Regions from separate parts of the Xenorhabdus ishibashii genome, predicted to be linked through region 1. Evidence: predicted binding sites of a transcription regulator. Region 1 holds the regulator's gene; the other holds the start of a gene.

Region 1 (3,441 bases):
TTTTCAATGACTGCATCAGCCGTTGTATCAGTAACCGTGTTAGTGTTTGTATTAATATTAGTCATTTTTGCTTCCTTAAAAACTGCAAGCGTTATTTATCAGCATAAAATAAAGATTGATTTAGAATACCACTTTCTACGCTAATTTTTCTACCGTGAACTTTATATGGCGAATTTTTGCCATGACTTGTAGCAAGTGATCATTAAATATTTTCACTCCAACTGGCTGTATTCAGTCCATGTTAAGTTTAGTTCTGCACCAGTTCGCAGCGTGATAGCATCTTTTTCCCTGTTATTTAGCAGAAAAGTTGTTAAGATAATTATCAAAATAGTAACACGATAATAAGCTTAAATTTGCCCTGCCCATGGTTAGTATCTAAACCATGGTTTGCGGAGCCAAAAACCCGATATTAAAAAGGAGCATGCAATGTCTTTTGAATTACCAGCATTACCTTATGCCAAAGATGCCCTGGAACCACACATTTCCGCAGAAACTCTGGAATACCACCACGGCAAACATCACAATGCTTATGTTGTAAACCTGAATAATTTGATTAAAGATACTGAATTTGCCGGAAAATCTCTGGAAGAAATTATCAAAGCATCTGAAGGTGGTATCTTCAATAACGCAGCACAAATTTGGAACCATACTTTCTATTGGCATAGCCTGTCACCAAATGGTGGTGGTGAACCAACCGGAAAAGTAGCAGATGCCATCAACAATGCTTTCGGCTCTTTTGCTGAATTCAAACAGCAGTTTACTGACGCAGCCCTGAAAAACTTTGGTTCTGGTTGGACTTGGTTAGTTAAGAAAGCTGATGGCACTCTGGCTATCGTTAACACCTCTAATGCAGCAACCCCAGTGACTGGCGAAGATAAACCAGTACTGACCGTTGATGTCTGGGAGCACGCATATTACATCGATTATCGCAATGCACGCCCTCAATATTTGGAGCACTTCTGGGCTCTGGTCAACTGGAAATTTGTTGAAGAAAACCTGGCTTAATAAGATTACTTCTTATACTGGTTTGAAATAATAAGGGCGGGTTTTCCTTCATTCGCACAATTTTGCATGTTGGAAAACCTACCCTTAAAGTAAGTGGAGCTACAAATTCTTCTTTTAGATCTTGGTTAGATCAGGCAAAGGCTTCCCAGAAAAACAATCATGATTAATGCACTACTGGCGGCCAATAATCCCAATTTCAGATCTGTATCCATAGAACATCCTCAATGTGAAAATTAAGACACCTCAACACCATAAATTTTAGGCGGTTATTTGTCGTATTATCGAAAAATCATACCGCAATATCTAATTCATACTCTTTATAGCATCGATTATTACTTTCACTTTTGAGTTAGATCAGACAAAATTCAAAGTTTACCGCTAAATTATTGCCAACCATCATCCCGTATATAAATATATTGGCAAACGATTAACAAATAGCTATACCCGACTAGAAAGATAAAGGGTATATAAATTAGACCAGAAGGTCAGGAGTCCTTTTTTCATGGCAACGATTAAAGATGTGGCTAAACGCGCTGGTGTTTCGACCACAACCGTATCCCATGTTATCAATAAAACCCGTTTCGTCGCCGAAGATACAAAGGCCGCAGTTTGGGCTGCTATTAAAGAATTGAATTATTCCCCCAGTGCCGTTGCTCGCAGCTTAAAAGTTAACCACACCAAATCCATTGGATTGCTGGCAACATCAAGTGAAGCACCCTACTTTGCTGAGATCATAGAATCGGTTGAAAATAGCTGCTATAGCAAAGGTTACACACTGATTTTATGTAATTCTCATAACAACCTTGATAAACAAAAAGCTTATCTCGCGATGCTGGCACAAAAACGAGTAGATGGTTTGCTGGTCATGTGTTCAGAATACCCTGAGCAACTTTTGAGTATGTTGGAAGGCTATCGCAATATTCCTATGGTGGTCATGGATTGGGGAGAATCCAGAGGTGATTTTACCGATGCGATTATTGATAATGCCTTTCATGGTGGTTATCTGGCTGGCCGTTATCTCATTGAACGCGGTCATCGTGATATTGCCTCTATTCCTGGGCCATTGGCAAGAAATACTGGGGGAGGACGCCACCAAGGTTTTCTCAAGGCACTAAAAGAAGCCAATATCGCCATTCGTGATGAGTGGATTGTACAAGGTGATTTTGAACCTGAATCTGGTTATCAGGCCATGTACAAAATCCTGAATCAAAAACATCGTCCAACCGCTGTTTTTTGTGGTGGAGATGTCATGGCTATGGGGGCGATCTGTGCAGCCGATGAGTTGGGGTTGCGCGTTCCACAAGATATTTCAATTATCGGTTATGATAATATCCGCAATGCCCGCTATTTTACACCCGCATTGACAACCATCCACCAGCCCAAAGAGCGTTTAGGACAAATGGCTTTTTCAATGTTACTGGATCGGATCATCAATAAACGTGAGGATGCACAAACTATCGAAGTCCATCCACGCCTTGTTGAACGGCGCTCTGTTGCAGATGGACCTTTTATCGATTATCGCCGCTGACGGTTAATTTTCTTGCAGCCATTCGGCATTAAGCGTTTCGCTATCCCCCAGATAATCAAGTAACCAGCTTAATGCCGGTGAGTGGCTTTTTTGCGACCATGTCAAACAACATGGGCTGTCAGGCAAGGGCTGTTCAAGTTCAAGTGTAATCAGCTTACCTTTACGGATCAGCGGTAGCGCACGGTGTTTGGGCACCATGCCTACACACAATCCATCCATCAAACAACTTAATCCAACATCCCAATCAGGAACAATCAATCTCCGTTGATTATTCAAAGCCCATGTATCACGCTTAGGTAAGCTACGCGAAGTGTCTTCGAGACATAAACTGGGATAAGGCCGCATTTGGTCATCATTCAATTTTTCCGATATGGCTGCCAGTTCGTGTTCAGGGCTGGCTACACACAGCCAAGGCATAAATCCCATATCCCTGAAGCTATATCGCTCACCAACAGGGGAAGCACGTGTTGCTCCGATGGCGACATCCACTCGTCCATCCACCAGGGCATCCCATACGCCATTGAAAACTTCAGGATAGATAAGTAACTCAATATCTGGAAAATGGCGATAAAAATCCAAAATTAGCCGAAGCGTTCGCTCTGGCTTCACGACCTGATCAACCGCAATACTAAATTGCCCCCGCCAGCCATTAGCAACCTGTTGGCACTGGTGCCGAGTGTGATTCATTTTTTTGATAACAGAACGCGCTTCTTTAACAAAGATTGCCCCTGCTTCCGTTAAATCAACATCACGATGACGACGTTCAAATAAAGGTACAGCCAACCAGTCTTCAAGCTGTTTTACCGTATAGCTGACAGCAGAAGGTACACGATGAAGTTCTGACGCAGCCGCACTGAAACTTCCTGTTCTGGCAACAGCATCAATGACTTCCAGAGAGTATTCAGACC
Region 2 (3,441 bases), on a different contig from region 1:
ACCTGGCCGCCCAATTGCATAGACATGGTTTGCATGCCATAGCAAATACCCAGCACAGGTACGCCCGCATTGAAAACATATTCCGGTGCACGTGGGCTATTGTGCTCAGTCGTACTCTCTGGTCCACCAGAAAGGATAATACCATTCGGGTTAAATCCACGGATTTGTTCTTCAGTGACATTCCATGTCCAAAGTTCACAATAAACACCGATTTCGCGAATACGGCGAGCAATGAGCTGAGTGTATTGCGAACCAAAATCAAGGATCAAAATGCGATGCTGATGGATATTAGTTGTCATTTGAGGTGAGTTCCAAAAACAAGTGGCAATTAAAAATAAAAAAACAGTGACCCGCGGGTGGGTCACTCTAAATATGTTAAAGACCTAAACGGTAGTTGGGTGATTCTTTGGTGATAGTCACGTCATGAACGTGGCTTTCCTGAATACCCGCACCACTGATACGAACGAATTCTGCTTTAGTTCTCAGTTCATCAATGGTTGCACAACCGGTCAGCCCCATACAGGAACGCAAGCCACCCATTTGCTGGTGGACGATATTTTTCAGCAGACCCTTGTAAGCCACACGACCTTCGATGCCTTCGGGAACCAGTTTGTCAGCCGCATTATCAGTCTGGAAGTAACGATCAGAGGAACCTTTGGACATCGCACCCAACGAACCCATGCCGCGGTAAGATTTGAACGAACGTCCCTGATAAAGCTCGATTTCTCCCGGTGATTCTTCCGTTCCCGCCAGCATGGAGCCAACCATTACACATGATGCACCTGCCGCAATCGCTTTGGCGATGTCACCGGAAAAACGGATACCTCCGTCGGCAATTACAGGAATGCCAGTTCCTTGCAGTGCTTCAACTGCGTCTGCAATGGCAGTGATTTGAGGCACACCAACACCGGTAACGATACGAGTCGTACAAATAGAACCTGGGCCGATACCCACTTTAACGGCATTTACACCCGCTTCTACCAGCGCTTTAGCACCTTCACCTGTCGCTACATTACCGCCGATGATTTGCAGATCAGGATACTTAGCGCGAGTTTCACGAATACGCTGCAACACACCTTCAGAATGGCCGTGGGAAGAGTCAATAAGCAGTACATCGACACCCGCAGCGACCAATGCATCAACACGTTCTTCGTTGCCAGCACCAGCGCCAACCGCCGCACCGACACGCAAACGGCCTTGTTCGTCTTTACATGCGTTTGGCTTACGCTCCGCTTTTTGGAAATCTTTTACCGTAATCATGCCAAGCAGGTGGAAATTATCATCAACAACCAGCGCTTTCTCCACCCGTTTTTCGTGCATTTTGTGCAAAACCACTTCACGAGCTTCGCCTTCTTTTACGGTTACCAAACGTTCCTTAGGCGTCATTACTGCCGTCACCGGCTGATTCAGATCAGTCACGAAACGCACATCGCGGCCAGTAATAATGCCCACTAATTCGTTCTCTTCTGTTACTACGGGATAACCCGCAAAACCATTGCGTTCGGACAACTCATGAACTTCGCGCAAAGTCGTCTGTGGCGTTACAGTAACAGGATCAGTGACTACACCGCTTTCATGCTTCTTCACGCGGCTGACTTCTTCAGCCTGGCGTTCAATTGACATATTTTTATGAATGAAGCCAATGCCCCCTTCTTGTGCCAGTGCGATTGCCAGTGAAGATTCCGTTACAGTATCCATAGCTGCGGAAAGCATAGGTACATTCAGGCGAATAGTGGAAGTTAATTGGGTGGACAGATCTGCGGTGTTAGGCAAGACTGTTGAGTGGGCAGGAACCAACAATACATCGTCAAAAGTTAATGCTTCTTTTTTAATTCGTAACATGGGCAATATCTCACCAGGCTATGGAGCAATAAGAGGGATAAAATATTGCCGCGGCATTATACAGGCCGAAATCGGTTGCCTCCAGCATTTTTTGAAAAAAATTCTTGATTAGTCGTGTAATGAGACTAATATCGGTTGATTAAGTCCTTGTTTTAAAATTTGATCTAGCTCACATGTCACTACCAACCAATACCGGAATTTTTTCTGTTAGCCGTTTGAATCAGACTGTTCGCCAGCTATTAGAGCTGGAAATGGGCAGGATCTGGTTGTCCGCTGAAATATCCAATTTTTCTCAGCCATCATCAGGGCATTGGTACTTCACATTAAAAGATGAAAGGGCACAAGTTCGTGCTGCCATGTTTCGAAGTCATAACCTGAGGGCAACGTTTCGTCCACAAAATGGCCAACAGGTATTGGTTAGGGCACAAATTACCCTGTATGAACCGCGGGGTGATTATCAACTGATAGTGGAAAGTATTCAGCCTGCGGGTGATGGTTTGTTGCAACAACAATTTGAAATATTGAAGCAAAAACTCGCCACAGAAGGCTTATTTGATCAGCTTCATAAGAAGTCACTTCCCTCTCCGGCAAAACGACTCGGTGTCATCACATCTTCCAGTGGTGCTGCATTGCACGATATTTTGAATATCTTGAAACGCCGTGATCCTTCCTTGCCCGTTGTTATTTATCCTACCGCTGTTCAGGGAGCCGAAGCACCATTACAGATTATTCGGGCAATCGAGCTGGCAAATGCGCGACAAGAGTGTGATGTTCTGATTGTCGGACGTGGCGGAGGATCGCTGGAAGATTTGTGGTGCTTCAATGATGAACAAGTGGCACGGGCAATATTCCAAAGTCATATTCCCATTGTCAGCGCTGTCGGCCATGAAACCGATATCACCATTGCGGATTTTGTCGCTGATTTACGTGCACCAACGCCTTCTGCGGCAGCAGAGTTGGTTAGCCGCAATCAAACAGAATTATTACGGCAAATACAATCCCTGCAACAACGCCTTGAAATGGCAATGGATTATTTCTTCGCGCAAAAACAGCGGGTATTTAATTTATTGCAGCATCGCCTTCAGCAGCAACGTCCTGATTTGCAATTGGCGCGTCAGCAGAATCATTTAGCTGAGTTACGGCAAAAGTTGATTGATAGTTTGTCACGTTGCCTAAAACAGCACTCAATTTCATATGAAAAATTGAATCAGCGATTACTGCAAATTCACCCTGAGCGGGAAATCCAGCGTCATAGCCAATCTATCCAGCAGTTTGATTTCCGCTTGAAACAGGCCATTGAACGGCAATTAGGGCGTTATCGGGAAAAATTTGCTGTTTCCTGCTCGCGTATGGAGGCTGTCAGCCCATTGGCAACGTTGAGTCGTGGTTACAGTATTAGCGAAGCTCCTGATGGAAAATTGCTAAGGCAAGTCAGGCAAGTAAAAGCAGGTGATATGCTGAAAACACGGTTGCAGGATGGCTGGGTTGAGAGTCAGGTGACACAGGTTGGATTGGATCCTAAATAAAAAACAGCCCCTGCCTGGGGCTTATTCTGTGTTTATACAACGTGTTAATAGAAATTAGTCCCTATCCAATTTC

What was found. Region 1 encodes PurR, which represses purine synthesis genes. Its sites were predicted from a motif close to CANGCAAACGTTTGCNTG; they were not measured.
Region 2: a site for PurR is predicted at 1,907-1,924, ahead of guaB (IMP dehydrogenase). Genes of this name have one in related genera too.

What each region holds. Positions count from the first base shown of each region.
Region 1 is NZ_NJAK01000002.1:431,298-434,738, forward strand. Features, by position in the region: gene Xish_RS17505 (Grx4 family monothiol glutaredoxin) at 1-65, opposite strand, end outside; gene sodB (superoxide dismutase [Fe]) at 427-1,005, shown strand; gene purR (HTH-type transcriptional repressor PurR) at 1,508-2,533, shown strand; gene punR (DNA-binding transcriptional activator PunR) at 2,537-3,441, opposite strand, start outside.
Region 2 is NZ_NJAK01000001.1:115,668-119,108, reverse strand. Features, by position in the region: gene guaA (glutamine-hydrolyzing GMP synthase) at 1-299, opposite strand, end outside; gene guaB (IMP dehydrogenase) at 376-1,842, opposite strand; gene xseA (exodeoxyribonuclease VII large subunit) at 2,016-3,368, shown strand.